Regions from separate parts of the Pseudomonas sp. GW823-FHT06E10 genome, predicted to be linked through region 2. Evidence: predicted binding sites of a transcription regulator. Region 2 holds the regulator's gene; each other region holds the start of a gene.
The links. Region 2 encodes FliA, which starts transcription of late flagellar genes. Its sites were predicted from a motif close to CTAAAGTTTNNNNNNNNNNNGCCGNTAA; they were not measured.
Positions count from the first base shown of each region.

Region 1: motA (flagellar motor stator protein MotA) is a predicted target of FliA. The motif match lies at 1,423-1,450, and genes of this name have one in related genera.
Region 3: AC1Q6Y_RS21980 (methyl-accepting chemotaxis protein) is a predicted target of FliA. The motif match lies at 2,517-2,544, and genes of this name have one in related genera.
Region 4: flgM (flagellar biosynthesis anti-sigma factor FlgM) is a predicted target of FliA. The motif match lies at 2,526-2,553, and genes of this name have one in related genera.

Region 1 covers NZ_JBXAHJ010000005.1:173,056-177,406, reverse strand. Annotated here, with positions in the region: gene AC1Q6Y_RS10500 (HDOD domain-containing protein) at 1-1,352, opposite strand, end outside; gene motA (flagellar motor stator protein MotA) at 1,520-2,371, shown strand; gene motB (flagellar motor protein MotB) at 2,375-3,421, shown strand; gene AC1Q6Y_RS10485 (hypothetical protein) at 3,829-4,098, shown strand; gene dinD (DNA damage-inducible protein D) at 4,203-4,351, shown strand, end outside.
Region 2 covers NZ_JBXAHJ010000011.1:100,112-104,462, forward strand. Annotated here, with positions in the region: gene flhF (flagellar biosynthesis GTPase FlhF) at 1-425, shown strand, start outside; gene fleN (flagellar synthesis regulator FleN) at 542-1,372, shown strand; gene fliA (RNA polymerase sigma factor FliA) at 1,369-2,109, shown strand; gene AC1Q6Y_RS18685 (chemotaxis response regulator CheY) at 2,278-2,649, shown strand; gene AC1Q6Y_RS18690 (protein phosphatase CheZ) at 2,671-3,459, shown strand; gene AC1Q6Y_RS18695 (chemotaxis protein CheA) at 3,506-4,351, shown strand, end outside.
Region 3 covers NZ_JBXAHJ010000015.1:13,813-18,163, forward strand. Annotated here, with positions in the region: gene acnA (aconitate hydratase AcnA) at 1-1,486, shown strand, start outside; gene AC1Q6Y_RS21975 (CPBP family intramembrane glutamic endopeptidase) at 1,680-2,471, shown strand; gene AC1Q6Y_RS21980 (methyl-accepting chemotaxis protein) at 2,577-4,142, shown strand; gene AC1Q6Y_RS21985 (alpha/beta family hydrolase) at 4,331-4,351, opposite strand, start outside.
Region 4 covers NZ_JBXAHJ010000002.1:65,713-70,063, forward strand. Annotated here, with positions in the region: gene cheR (protein-glutamate O-methyltransferase CheR) at 1-603, opposite strand, end outside; gene AC1Q6Y_RS03330 (chemotaxis protein CheV) at 649-1,581, opposite strand; gene flgA (flagellar basal body P-ring formation chaperone FlgA) at 1,664-2,422, shown strand; gene flgM (flagellar biosynthesis anti-sigma factor FlgM) at 2,590-2,916, shown strand; gene AC1Q6Y_RS03345 (flagella synthesis protein FlgN) at 2,965-3,432, shown strand; gene AC1Q6Y_RS03350 (flagellar brake protein) at 3,525-4,271, shown strand; gene AC1Q6Y_RS03355 (MFS transporter) at 4,334-4,351, opposite strand, start outside.

The sequences.
Region 1 (4,351 bases), on a different contig from region 2:
CTATTGGGCAACATGGCCGAGAATTGCGCGTTGTTGGCAGGCGTCAGGCGCACCTGGGCCTGCTGCGCGAGCAGGCGTTGCAACACGTTGCTCTGGCTGGCCACGAAATTCAACCCGGCCGCTTCCTTCGGCAGGCCAGCCGTCTGGTGCACGCGCAGGTTGGCGTGGGTGCGGTCGGCCATCAGGATCATCACCCGGCGCATGCCGCAGGCCACGAGGGCGTCCCGGGCGGCGATGGTCAAGTGCATGGCGTTGGTGAAACGGCTCGGCTCGACCAGCAACTCGGCGCATTGCTTGCGCCACTTCGCCAGGTCTTCGGCGGTAGGTGCCGCTGCCGGCAGCAAGCCTGCGTGGACACGGTTCATGCCCCACGGCCAGATCAGCGACTCGGCGGGGTGCCAGAGGTCGGGCATGGCGTGTTGGCGTGCACTGTTGGCGGCTTGCTGGTGCAATTGCTGCTGCAGTTCGTCCATCGGCATTTGCAGGTAAAGGCTGGTCAGGTACTGCCAGCGCTCGCTGTGGGGGCTGTCCCAGGCGTGTTGCGCCGACAGCGCCAGCCCATTGGCCAGCAGCACTGTATTGGCCGGTTGATTGAGCCAGCGGCGCAGGGTCGGATCGTCATCGAGGCGATTCTGCTGGCGCAGTGGATGGTCGCTGTCACGGGCGATGCGCAGGACTTTCACCAGTTCCCGCTGCTCGGTGAGCAGCAATCGATAGCCTTGCTGCACCCAGATCGGCAAGCGCCAGACCTCCACCAGCGCCTGGCCGATATCCAGCAGGCGTACGCCAAACAGTTGCTGCTCGACTTTGCGTGCCGACTCGCCTTTATGGATGACCCGCAGCTCCCAGTCTTCGAGCAGTTTCGGATGGGTCAGTGCCAGCGGCCACAGGGGCGAAAGAAACAGCAGGCTGCCCCAGTGGATGTCCTGCCACAGGCGCGCCAGGCGACTGGCAAAAAAACCGTTGGCCTGTTGCGTGGCGTGCTGGCTGATCATCTGCAACTGACGCAGGGCTTTGGGAATCTCGAGCTCGGGTTCGGCGGGTAGCCGCGCGAGCAGTTCTTCGGTGCGCGTCAAACCGAGGCGGTTGATTGCAATTTCAAGGTTTTCCGCAGGCTCGGTCATGCTGCCATGGGTATGCCGGTTGGCTTCGCGAATCACGCTCAAGGCCAGGGCCGGGCTGCCTTGCATGAGGTCGGCGATGTCGCGCAGCGAGCTGCGATTGTCGCGGATGGCTTTGCAGACACGGTCATGGCTGGCTTGCGGGACGGGAAGACGTACGCCATCGAGCAGCTTGACCCAGCCTTCGAGGGTCGTTGGTTTTGGCGTTGGAACGTTCGTTTCGTTAACCATGGTGGGAGGCGATCATCGTCAACATTACCTGTGCCCGGATGGGGTCAAATTAGCTTTTCGCCTGAACGGGCTATAGTCTGGCGCAGTTTTGCCGATAAGTAGAAGAAGAGATTTTTTAACTTCCGAATATGACCTTGAACCCGACTCAGTAAGTGCTCTCCTAACCTATGGCTAAAATTATCGGCATCATCGTCGTATTCGCGAGCGTGCTCGGCGGATACGTGCTTTCCCACGGCAAGATTGCCGCCCTGATACAACCTTTCGAGGTCATGATCATTGGCGGTGCTGCCCTCGGCGCCTTCTTGCAGGCCAACCCCGGCTACATGACGATGCACGTGCTCAAGAAGTCCCTGAGCATGTTCAGTTCACGTTTCAACCACGCCTTCTACCTTGAAGTGCTGGGCCTGATCTACGAGATCCTCAACAAGAGCCGCCGCGAAGGCATGATGGCCATCGAAGGCGACATCGAAGATGCCGCTGCGAGTCCGATCTTCGCGAAGTACCCGACGGTACTCAAGGACGAGCGCATGACCGCGTTCATCTGCGATTACCTGCGCATCATGTCTTCCGGCAACATGGCGCCGCACGAGCTGGAAGGCCTGTTCGACATGGAATTGTTCAGCCTCAAGGAAGACCTGGAGCATCCGTCCCACGCGGTGAACGGCATCGCCGACGCCATGCCCGGTTTCGGTATCGTCGCGGCGGTACTGGGTATCGTGGTGACCATGGCTTCGCTGGGTGAAGGCGACCAGAAGTCCATCGGCCTGCACGTAGGTGCGGCACTGGTGGGTACCTTCTTCGGTATTCTCGCCGCCTACGGCTTCTTCGGCCCGCTGGCCCATTCCCTGGCCCATGATGCCAAGGAAGAGCTGAACGTCTACGAAGCCATCAAGGCCTCGCTGGTGGCTTCGGCTTCCGGCATGCCGCCATCGCTGGCCGTGGAGTTCGGGCGCAAGGTCCTGTATCCGGCGCATCGTCCAAGCTTCGCCGAGCTGGAACAAGCGGTTCGCGGTCGTTAAGCCATGGAAAATAACCAGCCGATAATCATCAAGCGCGTCAAGCGCATCGCCGGCGGGCATCACGGGGGCGCGTGGAAAATCGCCTTCGCCGACTTCGCCACGGCGATGATGGCGTTCTTCCTGGTGTTGTGGCTGCTGTCCACCGCCACGCCGGAACAGAAAATTGCCATCGCCGGTTACTTCAAGGATCCGATCGGCTTTTCCGAAAGTGGCACGCCCTACATCATCGATCTGGGCGGCACGCCGACCCTGGCACCGGAAAACACTCTCAACCCCGAGGTGAAGTCCCAGCCGCAGCCGGACAAGGTCACCATCGATACCGATCAGGTCGAAGGCATGGCCGAGCAGGTCGAAAAAGAGCGCCTCGAGCTGTTGCTGCAAGAACTGCAGAACAAGGTCGAAGAAAACCCGCAGATGCAGAAGTTCAAGGATCAGATCCTGTTCGAAATCACGCCGGACGGCCTGCGAATCCAGATCATGGACGCGGAAAACCGCCCGATGTTCGATTCAGGTTCAGCACGCTTGAAGCCGTATTTCGAAGACATCCTGCTGGCCATGGCCGACACCATCAAGGCGGTGCCGAACAAGATCAGTATCAGCGGCCACACCGATGCCAAGCCATACACCGGCACCGGTGATTTCGGTAACTGGGAATTGTCTGCCAACCGTGCCAACGCCGCACGGCGTGCGCTGGTGGCGGGCAGCTATCCGGATGCGCAGGTGGCGCGCGTGGTCGGTTATGCCTCGTCGGCCCTGTTCGATCGCGAGCATCCGTTCAACCCGGTGAACCGCCGTATCGACATCGTGGTGCTGACCAAGAAAGCACAGCGTGCCATCGAAGGTTCGCAAGGTGCTGAACCTGCTCCTGATGCACCGCAAGGTTCGACTGCGCCGGGAGCCACACCGGCTGCACCGGTCGACCCGAACGCGTTGCCGGCGGACAAGGAACCGCTGCCGGCGCACGAACTGCGCGAGCGTCTGAATCTGTTCGATGATCCGGCACCGAAGCCGGGTGAGCCGGCCAAACCGGCTGAACCGCCCAAGCAGTGACCGACAAAAAAGCCGACAGCGATGTCGGCTTTTTTGTGCATGCAAGAATGAGTTCAGATCCGCTGCATTGCGAAAAAACTCAAGGCATGAGGTCTGGTCCGAGAATTGTGTAGGACGGGTCTGAGACCCGAAAACCGGGTTTTACTTCGCTTGGGGCCTCGGTACAGTTCGCCAGTCGCCGACGAATCGGTGACGGACCTTAGCCGGTCGTTTGAGAGGAATGCACGAGCGCCCGTATAATCGCGGCGCGTTTTGCTGCCTGACATATGTCTATGGTGGCTGTGCGTGGGACACCTTCGGGTGTGCCGGGTTCCTCTGACCGGTCGGCTAACCCGCGTACAGCTGCCACCCCATTCGATTAGCCGCGAAAAGGGTGGGAGTTTCATCTTTCAGACGGAATTCAAGCCATGTCCCAATTCCACCCGCTTCAAAGCAACTTCAGCGTCGGGAGCACGCTGTACATCGACACTGAAGCTCGAGCTTCCGATCTTCTCGAAACCGCCATTCACCGAATCAAAGCTGCGCGCAATCTGCTCAACAGCATCACCTGCCTGTGCGTGAAAGATGCTGAGGGTCACGATTTGGAACATTTCGCCAATGCTGCACACATACTGATACAGGAGGGCTGTGACGCATTGGATGCGCTGGGCTGGAAGCTGGAAAAGACCGCACGCTGAAAATAGGAAAGCCGTAATGTTCGCGGTTTTTTTGTCACACATTTGAGGCTATGCGGTCGTAAAGCTTTCGAGATCGACGTCCTCTGACTGCCCCGGGATTTACCATGGACAATCAATCACTACCACTGCTGCAACAGCGTTTCGACGCGCTGGTACATCGCGTGCCTGATGAAAGCATCGAATTCTGGTTCGCCCGCGAGTTGCAAGCTCCCTTGGGTTACGCGCGCTGGGATAATTTTTTGACCGCCATCAG
Region 2 (4,351 bases):
GCGTGGTGCTGATCGATACCGCGGGCCTGCAGGCCAGCGATCCGGCGCTGCGCATGCAGCTCGAAAGCCTGGCCGGTCGCGGCATCAAATCAAAAAATTATCTGGTCCTGGCAACCACCAGCCAGAAACAGGTTCTAACGGCCGCGTATCACAGTTACAAGCGCTGCGGGCTCTCCGGCTGCATTCTGACTAAACTGGATGAAACGGCTAGTCTGGGTGAGGTGTTGAGCCTTGCCATCAGCCATGAACTGCCGGTGGCTTACCTGACCGATGGCCCGCGGATCCCGGATGATTTGCATCTGCCGCGCCGTCATCAATTGGTCAGCCGCGCCGTGAGCGTGCAAATGCAGGAAGAACCCAGCGAAGAAGCCATGGCTGACATGTTCGCTGACATCTACCACAGCCCGACCAAGCAGGTTGGCTGAGGTAATAATGAACAGTTTTTGTACCTACATCGATGGTCTGCCATGCATTGTTCCGTTTGTGAACGCGCAGCCAGTAATGTGGCCTCCGTCTATGCAAGACAAGGTAAAGAAATAACATGGGCAGCATGCATCCCGTACAGGTGATCGCGGTGACCGGCGGCAAAGGTGGCGTCGGGAAAACTAATGTGTCAGTGAACTTGTCCCTGGCTTTGGCCGAACTTGGCCGGCGCGTCATGCTGTTGGACGCCGACCTGGGACTGGCGAACGTCGACGTTCTGCTGGGCCTGACACCCAAACGTACCCTGGCCGACGTGATCGAGGGCCGCTGCGAACTGCGCGATGTATTGCTGCAGGGACCAGGCGGCATCCGTATCGTTCCGGCCGCATCCGGCACTCAGAGCATGGTGCATCTGAGCCCCGCGCAACACGCCGGCCTGATCCAGGCCTTCAGTGATATCGGCGATAACCTCGACGTACTGGTGATCGACACCGCTGCGGGCATTGGTGACTCGGTAGTCAGTTTCGTCCGCGCAGCCCAGGAAGTGCTGCTGGTGGTGTGCGACGAGCCGACCTCGATCACCGATGCCTACGCCTTGATCAAGTTGCTCAATCGCGACTACGGCATGAACCGCTTCCGCGTCCTGGCCAACATGGCCCAGAGCCCGCAGGAAGGACGCAACCTGTTCGCCAAGTTGACCAAGGTCACGGATCGCTTCCTCGACGTCGCCCTGCAATACGTCGGTGCGGTGCCTTACGACGAAAGCGTGCGCAAGGCCGTGCAGAAGCAGCGCGCCGTCTACGAGGCCTTCCCGCGTTCCAAGTGCTCGCTGGCGTTCAAGGCCATCGCGCAGAAGGTTGATACCTGGCCGCTGCCTGCCAACCCGCGCGGGCACCTGGAGTTTTTCGTCGAGCGCCTCGTGCAGCAGACAGCAGGACCTGTTCTATGACAGCCAGCGGCTACAACCTCTACAAGAAGTCGGCACGTGATGCGCAGTACGAGCTGATCGAGCGTTACGCGCCGCTGGTTAAACGCATTGCCTACCACTTGCTGGCGCGTTTACCGGCCAGTGTCCAGGTCGAAGACCTGATCCAGGCCGGGATGATTGGCCTGCTTGAAGTGTCGACCAAATATGACGCCGGCAAAGGCGCCAGTTTCGAGACGTACGCGGGCATACGAATCCGCGGCGCCATGCTCGATGAAGTGCGCAAGGGGGACTGGGCGCCACGTTCGGTCCACCGCAATACGCGCATGGTCAGCGATGCCATTCGCTCGATTGAAGCTAAAACCGGCCGTGACGCTAAAGATCACGAAGTTGCGGCCGAACTCCAATTGAGTCTCGACGATTACTACGGGATTTTGAACGACACCCTGGGCAGCCGGCTGTTCAGTTTCGACGACCTGTTGCAGGACGGCGAACACGAAGGGCTGCACGAGGATGGCGCGAGTGCTCATGTCGAGCCGTCACGCGACCTGGAGGATGAACGCTTCCAGGCTGCGCTGGCGGATGCGATTGCCAATTTGCCGGAGCGTGAGCGACTGGTGTTGGCGCTGTACTACGACGAAGAGTTGAATCTCAAGGAAATCGGTGAGGTCCTGGGGGTCAGCGAATCGCGGGTCAGCCAGTTACACAGCCAGTGCGCGGCCCGTTTGCGGGGGCGTTTGGGGGAGTGGCGAGCGCGCTGAAGGCAGTGTGGGGGACACTGCGAACGAGGCCGGTGTGGTGTTGAACTGCGCCGGTCGCGATCTGTTGTGCTCCAGACAGTCATTGAGTGCTTTGCCGGATTGATTGAAATGGCGTGTCCAGGTGCTGGGCGCGTTTAAGACTGCTTGGAGGTCGAATTGGACAAGAACATGAAAATCCTCATCGTTGATGACTTCTCAACGATGCGGCGGATCATCAAGAACCTGCTGCGTGACCTTGGGTTCACCAACACCGTCGAGGCCGACGATGGCACTACCGCCATCCCGGTGCTCAACAGCGGAAGCATCGACTTTCTGGTAACGGACTGGAACATGCCTGGCATGACCGGTATCGATCTGCTGCGCCACGTGCGTGCCGATGAAAAGCTCAAGCACCTGCCGGTGCTGATGGTGACCGCTGAAGCCAAGCGCGAACAGATCATCGAAGCGGCCCAGGCCGGCGTTAACGGCTATGTGGTCAAGCCCTTCACGGCCCAGGCGTTGAAAGAAAAAATCGAGAAGATTTTCGAACGCATCGGTTGATGAGTGCGCCACGGGGGAGCTATGGGCAATAACGAAACTTCATTGGGCGATTTTGAATCGACCCTGAAAAAACACGCCGTCGAATTGGTCGAGAGCCTTGAAAAAGGCAAGTTCGGCGACGCGGTGCAATTGATCCATGAGCTCAACCAGACCCGTGACCGCGGCCTGTATCAGGAAGTGGGCAAGCTCACCCGCGAACTGCATAGCGCGATCGTCAATTTCCAGATTGACCCGCACATGCCGCAGGCCGAAGAAGTGTCGCAGATCACCGACGCCACCGAGCGCCTGGGGTATGTGGTCAAGCTGACCGAGGCTGCGGCCAACCGCACCATGGATCTGGTGGAAAGTGCCACGCCGCTGGTCAATGGCCTGGCCGATGAAGCCAAAGTGTTGAGCGCGGACTGGGGGCGCTTCATGCGTCGCGAAGTCGGCGCCGAAGAGTTTCGTGAACTGGCCCGGCGGGTCGACGGGTTCCTGACGCGCAGCGGCACGGACAATCGCGCGGTGTCGGGCAACCTGAACGACATCCTGCTCGCCCAGGATTACCAGGACCTCACAGGCCAGGTGATCAAGCGTGTGACCCAGTTGGTCACCGAAGTTGAAAGCAACCTGCTCAAGCTCGTGCTGATGGCCAGTCAGGTGGACCGCTTTGCGGGCATCGAGCATGACCGTGAAGCGATGCTTGCTGAAAAAGATCCACAAAAACATCTCTCTCAGGGTGAAGGTCCGCAGATTCATGCCGATAAAAGAGAAGACGTTGTGTCCGGTCAGGACGATGTGGACGATTTGCTATCCAGCCTAGGGTTTTAGAATTTTAGGCATTTTAGGTTTTTAGACCTTTAGGAGCACCCCCTTAATGAGCTTCGGCGCCGATGAAGAGATCCTTCAGGATTTCCTGGTTGAGGCCGGCGAGATTCTAGAGCAACTGTCCGAGCAACTGGTCGAGCTGGAAAGCCGCCCGGATGATGCGGATTTGCTCAATGCAATTTTTCGCGGTTTTCACACTGTAAAAGGAGGCGCCGGCTTCCTCCAGCTCAACGAACTGGTGGAGTGTTGCCACATCGCCGAGAACGTGTTCGACATCCTGCGCAAGGGTGAGCGTCGCGTCGACTCGGAACTGATGGACGTGGTTCTCGAAGCGCTGGACGCGGTGAACAGCATGTTCAGCGAAGTCCGCGAACGCAGCCCGATCACGGCCGCGACACCGGAACTGCTCGCGGCACTGGCCCGTCTGGCCGAGCCGCAATCGGCTGACGAGGCGGCTGCCGCACCTGTCGTCGCCGTGGTCGAAGCGCCTGTGGCTGAAAGCGAATCGGGCGATATCACCGACAATGAATTCGAACAACTGCTGGACTCGCTGAACGCCGTCAAGGCCCAGGCCGAGGCCCCGGCGGCTGTTCCAGCGCCTGCCGGCAATGCCGCTGGCAGCGACGAAATCACCGATGCCGAGTTCGAGTCGTTGCTCGATCAACTGCACGGTAAAGGCCAGTTCGCCGTTGACGCGGTGGTCCAGGCACCGGCTGCGCCAGAAGCCCCGAAAGCGGCTGGCGACAGTTCCGATATTACTGACGACGAATTCGAAGCACTGCTCGACCAGTTGCACGGCAAGGGTAATTTTGCTGTCGAGGCGCTGGAGTCGGCCATTGCTTCTGTGCCTGCACCCGCGGCACCAAGCGCGGTGGCGGCCGGCAGCGATCTGATT
Region 3 (4,351 bases), on a different contig from region 2:
TGCCGTCGGCAATGCCGATATGGCCGGCGAAGCCGATTACGATTACGAAGGCCAGACCTATCGCCTGAAAAACGGCGCCGTGGTCATCGCCGCGATCACCTCCTGCACCAACACCTCCAACCCCAGCGTGATGATGGCCGCCGGGCTGGTGGCAAAGAAGGCCGTGGAAAAAGGCCTGCAACGCAAACCCTGGGTGAAGAGCTCGCTGGCCCCCGGCTCGAAAGTGGTCACCGACTACTACAAGGCGGCCGGCCTGACCCAGTACCTCGATGAATTGGGCTTTGCCCTGGTCGGCTATGGCTGCACCACTTGCATCGGCAACTCCGGGCCGCTGTCGGAGCCCATCGAGAAAGCCATCCAGCAAGCCGACCTCACCGTGGCCTCCGTGCTCTCGGGCAATCGCAACTTCGAAGGGCGGGTGCATCCATTGGTGAAAACCAACTGGCTGGCCTCCCCGCCACTGGTGGTGGCCTATGCGCTGGCCGGCACGGTGCGCACCGACCTCAGCCGCGAGCCTCTGGGCGATGGCAAGGACGGCAAACCGGTGTACCTGCGGGACATCTGGCCAAGCAGCAAGGAAATTGCCGACGCCGTGAATCAGGTCAACACCGCCATGTTCCACAAGGAGTACGCCGAAGTGTTTGCCGGTGACGAACAATGGCAGGCAATCAAGGTTCCGCAGGCGGCGACCTATGTCTGGCAGGACGACTCGACTTACATCCAGCACCCGCCGTTCTTCGACGACATCGGCGGCCCAGCGCCCGTGGTCAAGGATGTCAGCGGCGCCAGGATCCTCGCACTGCTCGGCGACTCGGTGACCACCGACCACATTTCCCCGGCCGGCAACATCAAGGTCGACAGCCCGGCAGGACAATACCTGCGCGACAAAGGCGTGGAACCGCGGGACTTCAATTCCTACGGCTCGCGGCGTGGCAACCATGAAGTAATGATGCGCGGCACCTTCGCCAACATTCGCATACGCAACGAAATGCTCGGCGGCGAAGAAGGCGGCAACACCCGCTACATTCCCACCGGGGAAAAAATGTCGATCTACGACGCCGCCATGCGCTATCAGGCTTCGGGCACGCCGCTGGTGGTGATCGCCGGCCAGGAATACGGCACCGGCTCGAGTCGCGACTGGGCGGCCAAGGGCACCAACCTGCTGGGGGTGAAAGCGGTCGTCGCCGAAAGCTTCGAACGGATTCACCGCTCCAACCTGGTGGGCATGGGCGTGCTGCCGTTGCAATTCAAGCTGGATCAGAACCGCAAGAGCCTGAAACTGGGCGGCAGCGAAACCCTGGACATCCTCGGCTTGACCGGCGTCGAGCTGACGCCACGGATGAACCTGACGCTGGTCATCACCCGCGAAGACGGCAGCCGCGAGAAGATCGAGGTGTTGTGCCGCATCGATACGTTGAATGAGGTGGAGTACTTCAAGTCCGGAGGGATTCTGCATTATGTGTTGCGGCAGTTGATCGCGTCTTGACCGACCGCTGACAAAGACACCGCCTTCGGGCGGTGTCTTTGTTTGGGCCACGAAAAGCCATGTGGGAGCGAGCTTGCTCGCGATATGGAGAGAACATTCAACATTGTTGCCGACAGTCGGTAAGCTATCGCGCGCAAGCTCGCTCCCACAGGGGTTTGACAGTGCATCGCAAATCCCGACAAAAGGACTTCAAATGATTGCCCTGCCATGGACGCTTCTGGCCCTGCTTTCCTTCGGCTACGGCCTGGCGCTGACCTACGGCCATCTCGGCTGGCTCTCAGCAATCTCGGTGTTCCTGTTGCTGGTCGCAGGTGTCGCCGTCCGCCAACGCGACATCCCTTTTGCCCGCAACCTCGGCCACGGCCTGTTCATCGTTCTGGCCCTGGCATTGGCGACGCATTGGCTACCCGGCTTCTATAACGGTCGCGCCATCGACCCCCAGCGTTTTACCGACAATGCCGTGTCATTCGCCATGCACCTGAACCTGGACAAACCGCTGATCGGCTTCTGGCTGCTACTGGTTTGCCCGTGGATTGTCGGCCGCCGTTCGCTTCGGTTGTCACTGTATGCCACCGTACTGGCCCTGACCTTGAGCGCCATGCTGGCATTGGGTGGTGCGCTGTTGCTGGGCGTAATCGCCTGGGCGCCGAAATGGCCGGATCAAGCCTGGCTGTGGTTGCTGAACAATCTGCTGCTGGTGACGCTGGTCGAAGAGGCGCTGTTCCGTGGCTACATCCAGGGCGGCCTGACCCGGTATCTCAAAGACCGGCCCTACGGTGAGCACCTCGCCCTGCTGCTGGCGTCATTGGTCTTCGGCCTGGCCCATGCCGGCGCGGGATGGCAGTGGGTATTGCTGGCAACGCTGGCCGGGGTCGGCTATGGCCTGGCCTATCGGTTCGGGGGGCTGGGTGCCGCCATCGCCAGCCACTTTGGCCTGAACCTGCTGCACTTCGGTCTGTTCACCTATCCGATGCTCGCCGGCTGACGCAAGGGTCATTTTGCGACGCATTGCCGATTATCGAAAAATAATCTCAACAATCCGCCAGCCTTGCCGATACAGCACTTGAAAGCCTTGCGGATTAAAAAAGCCATGCGTAACAACCAGCCAATTACACAACGCGAGCGGACCTTCCCGGCGCAGCAACGGTTGATTTCCACCACCGATGCCAAGGGCATGATCACCTACTGTAACGACGCTTTCGTCGAGATCAGCGGGTTTTCCCGAGAGGAATTGATCCGTGCACCGCACAACCTGGTCCGTCACCCCGACGTCCCGGCGGCGGTGTTCGCACACATGTGGGACACGCTGAAACAAGGCTTGCCATGGATGGGCATTGTCAAGAATCGCTGCAAGACCGGTGATCATTACTGGGTGAACGCCTATGTGACACCGATCTTCGAAGGCAATCAGGTGATCGGTTATGAGTCGGTGCGGGTCAAGCCCACCGCCGAACAGATCCGCCGTGCCGAAGCGCTCTACCAGCGCATCAACCAGGGCAAGTCAGCCATTCCCTCCTCGGATAAATGGTTGCCGGTCCTGCAGGACTGGCTGCCGTTCATTCTGGTCAGCCAATTGAGCTTCATGATCGGTGCCTCGTTGAACTCCCACTGGGGGTTTGCCCTGGCTGCCGGTCTTTCGGTGCCACTGGGCCTGATGGGCCTCCAGTGGCAACAGCGAGGCCTCAAGCGTTTGCTGCGCCTGGCGGAGCAGACTACCTCCGATCCGTTGATCGCACAGATGTACACCGACAGTCGCGGCGCCCAGGCGCGTCTGGAAATGTCCATCCTCAGTCAGGAAGCACGCCTGAAAACCTGCCTGACGCGTCTGCAGGACACGGCCGAACACCTGACCGATCAGGCCCGACAGTCCGACGCCCTGGCGCACAACAGCTCCAGCGGCCTGGAACGTCAACGGGTCGAGACCGAGCAAGTGGCCACCGCGGTCAACCAGATGGCCGCGACCACCCAGGAAGTCGCCAGCCACGTGCAACGCACCGCCGACGCCACCCAGGAAGCCAACCGCCTGACCGGTCGTGGTCGTGACATCGCCGGGGAACCCCGCGAAGCCATCCAGCGCCTGTCGGTAGTCGTCGGTGAAACCGGCGTGACCGTGACCCAACTGGCCAAGGACAGCAACGAAATCGGCGGCGTGGTCGACGTGATCAAAGGCATCGCCGACCAGACCAACCTGCTGGCCCTGAACGCCGCCATCGAAGCGGCCCGTGCCGGCGAAATGGGTCGTGGTTTTGCGGTGGTGGCCGACGAAGTCCGTCAGCTGGCACAACGCACCAGCGAGTCCACCGGGCAGATTCACGCACTGATCGCCAAGCTCCAGCACACCGCCGGCACTGCCGTGCAAACCATGGAAGCCGGGCATCGTCAGGCGGAAGAAGGCGTGGCGCGGGTACTGGAAGCGGACCAGGCCCTGGTGGGGATCAGCGAAGCGGTGGCCAATATCACCGACATGACCACCCAGATCGCCGCCGCGACTGAAGAGCAAAGTGCCGTGGCCGAAGAGATCAGCCGCAACATCAGCAACATTTCGGAACTGGCGGACCAGACCTCGGAACAGGCACAGAACTCGGCGTTGCTGAGTGAAGAGCTGACCAAGACTGCCAATACACAGTATTCGTTGGTGGAGCGGTTTAACCGCTGATTGCTGCTGGAATGATAAAAACCCGGACAGTGAGAGCTTCCGGGTTTTTTATTGAGCCGGTGACAGTGATGTTGTCTGGTAGTCCCCCATCGCGAGCAAGCTCGCTCCCACAGGGTTTTGAGCCACACCACAAATCACTGTGGGAGCGAGCTTGCTCGCGATGGGGGCCTTACAGCCCGCACAAAACCTCACTGAAGGAATGAAGCCAC
Region 4 (4,351 bases), on a different contig from region 2:
GTTGAAGGAACGGAATTCCACCCGGCTCTTGATCGGCGCCTTGATCGCCCAGCGCCCCGGCCCTTTCGGGTCGAAATAACGCTGCAGGCGCTCAGGCGACAGGCCGCGGCCGATGGCCAGGCTGTCGTACTCGCCGGTCTTGCAGTTGTTCAGCATGGTACCGGACAGGTCAGTGGCAACAATCTGTACGCCCATCCTCAACTGGCCCATGTTGACCCGCTCGAACTCGTCGATGGACATCGACAACGAATACGGCTCCTGGCCCGACGAGCATGCTGCCGACCAGATGCGCAGGCGCTGACCGGGACTGGCCTTGATCGCTTCGGGCAGTACCTTGTTCTTCAAGACTTCAAACGGGTAGGTGTCACGAAACCACAGGGTTTCGTTGGTGGTCATGGCATCCACCACCTGCTCGCGCAAACCGCTGCGCGGCTGGGTCTGCATGCGCTGAACCAGTTCCCCCAAAGACTTGATGCCTTGCTGTTCCATCAGTTTGTTGAGACGGCTGGAGACCAGGTACTGCTTGTTTTCACCGAGCAAAATGCCACAGGCTTTTTCCAGGAACACCCGGAACTGTTCGAAATCCAAATTACCCGTAGACAATGATGCCGCCTCTTAAATCGTGTTGACTGCCAGGGGCGCAGGCCCCTAGCTGATATCTGCTGCTTTGATCCGGTCGACTACCCGGGATGCCAGGTCATCAGGACGGAACTTGGCCAGGAAGTCATCGGCACCGACCTTCTTGACCATCGCCTGATTGAATACCCCCGACAACGAAGTATGCAGGATGATATGAAGCTTTTGCATGCGCGGGTCGTTGCGGATTTCCGCCGTCAGGGTGTACCCGTCCATCTCCGGCATCTCGATGTCGGAGATCATCATCAGGAACTCTTCTTCCGGCTTCTTGCCCTCGTCGACCAGTTTGCGCAGGTAGTCCAGCGCTTGCCGACCGTCGTTCAACGCCACCACTTCCACGCCGACCGTTTGCAGGCAGCGCGTGACCTGCTTGCGCGCCACCGACGAGTCGTCGACCGTCAGCACGCGCAACGAAAGCGCCTTGTGCTGGGTTTCGACATCCACCACACCCACGGAAATCGCTTCCGGCGTCGGCGCCACTTCCGCCAGCACCTTCTCGACGTCGATGATTTCGACCAACTGATTGTCGACCCGCGTCACCGCCGTCAGGTAGTGATCGCGCCCGGTGCCCTTGGGTGGCGGATGGATCTCCTCCCAGTTCATGTTGACGATGCGCTCCACCGAGCGGACCAGGAAACCCTGGGTCTTGGTGTTGTACTCCGTGATGATCACGAAGGGGTTGTTCTTGTCTTTCAACGCGCCGGAACCAGTTGCCATCGCCAGATCAAGGATCGGAATGGTCGCCCCCCGGATGTTCGCCACGCCGCACACGACAGGACTGGATTTGGGCATCAGCGTCAGTTTGGGGCATTGCAGCACCTCCCGAACCTTGAACACATTGATCCCGTACAGTTGCTGGCCGTCGAGACGGAACAACAACAACTCAAGGCGATTCTGCCCCACCAGTTGCGTGCGCTGGTTTACCGAATCCATTACACCAGCCATGCCAGACTCCTACGCCAACGCCAAGTGTTGTTGCGACGCGCCTTCATCACTAAACGGCACGGCGCTTGCTTTTTTAATCGTTATGAACACAAAACCGACATTTTTTCGACGCCTGACCACACCCTACCGCAAATTGCTCGGCGTGCTGGCGGCTGCTTGCCTGTTCAACGCTGGCAGCCCTGCCCTTGCTGACGCGGTTACCTTGCCTGACATGCTTATCGGCGTCACTCAGGGCTTTCTTGAATTCACCGTAGAAGACTATCTGGCGACCAGTCAAACGGAGGGTCGCTACGAGATCCAGGTCAACCAGCTCGATCCGCGCATGCACATGCCCATGTGCGACAGGGAATTGACAGCAACACTCGAGAGTCCCAAGCCGCTGGGACGGGTTACGGTCAAGGTTCGCTGCGAGGGCGCTTCCCCCTGGACGGTGTTCGTACCCGCTCAAGTCCGCCTGTTTCGCGATGTCGTGACCAGCGCCCGGCCACTGCGCCGTGCCGCCATTGTCGAGCCTGGAGATGTGGTCCTGCGCGAGCGCGATATCAGCCTCATCAGCCAGGGCTACCTGACCGCCCTCGATCAGGCGATCGGGCAGCGACTGACCCGACCAATGGTCGCCGACCAGGTGATTACCCTGGTGCATATCGAACAGGCCGAAGTCATCCGCAAGGGTGATCAGGTGGTGATAACCGCCCGCAGCGGTACCCTCAGCGTGCGCATGCCGGGCGAAGCCCTGTCAAACGGCAGCCTGAGCGAGCAGATCCGGGTGAAAAACCTCAACTCCCAACGAGTCATCAAGGCGCAGGTCATGGCGCCGGGGCAGGTGGAAGTGTCCATGTAATTCGCTCTGTTCATCAGAATGTGGCGCTTGCCGCGGCTGTTCCCTAGACTGTGCTCCATGCAGGGCATGCGCTGACGCGCGCAAGGTTCATTGATAAATGAGCCTAAAGTTTTCCAGGGAATGGCCGAAACCATGGCAAGCGTCCAAATTCCCAGAGGTTTTTTATCATGGTCATCGATTTCAGCCGTTTGAACAGCTCCTCGTCCCTGACGGGCAGTACACGTACCAGCGCCAGCAAGGAAAGTGCCGAGGCCGGCAAATCCGCGCCGCTGGAGTCCGCGGCCGAACAGGCCGGTACCGTCAAAAGCGGGGAATCGGTACATCTCAGCGATGAGGCTCAACAGTTGCAGAAGGTCACTGAACAGCTGCGCGATCAGCCTGCCGTCGACAAAGCCCGCGTGGCCGAATTGAAAGCAGCGATTGCCGATGGCAGCTATAAAGTCGACAGCAACCGTGTAGCCAGCAAACTGCTCAACTTCGAAGCCCAGCGCTAGGCCACCGCCGGCGCCAGGCTTTTGGACGCTTAAAACCCAAGGCCAGCCATGCACGACACTCATTTACTGCAACTGATCACCGACGACTTTGCCCCAGCGCAACACCTGCTGGAGTTACTGCAGACCGAATCCCTCGCATTGCATGGCCGCGACATGCCATTGCTCGAGAACATCCTGGCGCAGAAACAGGCATTGGTCGTTTTGCTCGAACAGCATGGCCGCAAGCGCAGTGAAATCCTTGCCAACCTCAACCTGCCGACCAACCGTGGCGGTCTGGAGCAATTGGCCAGCCAGTCGAGCATTGGCGAGCAGTTGCTGGCGCAAAGTGACGTGCTGACCGATCTCCTGGCCCAGTGCCAGGCCATCAACGCCAACAACGGCCAGTCGATCCTCACTCAACAGGCCGCTACAGCCACCCAGCTGAAAATCCTCAACGGCGGTGAAACCCCGGCGCTTTACGATGCCAGCGGAACATTCTCCAAGCTTGCCAAGCCGCGTCCGCTCAGTCAGGCATGAGCCGGTCAATGCCCCCGCTCTATCAAGACGCGCAACATACTGGCAAACTGATAGCCAGTCGTAGTCAAATTTTGTCTGGAGATTGATTAAACGTGTCCAATGCCTTATCCGTGGATGATGCTCCGCAGCCACCCAAGGTGCTCTCCACGCCCTTGGAAATCTCCAGCAACCTGCGCCAGTTGCTCGAAAGCCATGACCCGCTGATCATCACGTTCCACGAGCGCAGCCAGCGCTTCCAGAGCTACCTGGTGGACCTGGACCGTGACAGCAACATGATTGCCCTGGACGAAATGATTCCCCGTGACGGCGAGCGTTACCTGCTGGCGGGCGAGTCGTTCAGGGTCGAAGGCTTCCACGAAGGCGTACGCATTGCCTGGGAAAGCAACGGCCAGTTGAACATCGACGAATCCGGTGGCAGCCGCTGCTATCGCGGCCCCCTGCCCGATGAAGTGGTGTACCACCAGCGCCGCAATGCCTTCCGCGCCGCGCTGAAGCTGGCACAACTGGTCAACGTCAACCTCGACGGCGAAAAACTCAAGGCGCCCATCAGCGGCAAGCTGCTGGATATTTCCGCCACCGGGTGCAAACTGCGCTTCGACGGCGACATCACCGGCAGCCTGCAACTGGGTCAGGTTTACGACCGTTTCAACGCCGACCTGCCCTTCGGCAAAATGACCGCGCCGGTCGAGTTGCGTTATCTGCACTTCGAAGAAAGGATTTCCACCACCTTCGCCGGCGTTCGCTTCCACAACATGAGCGGGCTGGTGCAACGTCAGGTCGAACGTTTCGTCTACCAGTTGCAACGCGAAGCGCGTCGCTTCGACAAAGACGACATCTGATAGCGCATCAACAAAAAACGGGCAGTCCCTTGCGGTGACTGCCCGTTTTTTGTGCCCCGGTTTTAAGGCCTGGCCTCGCT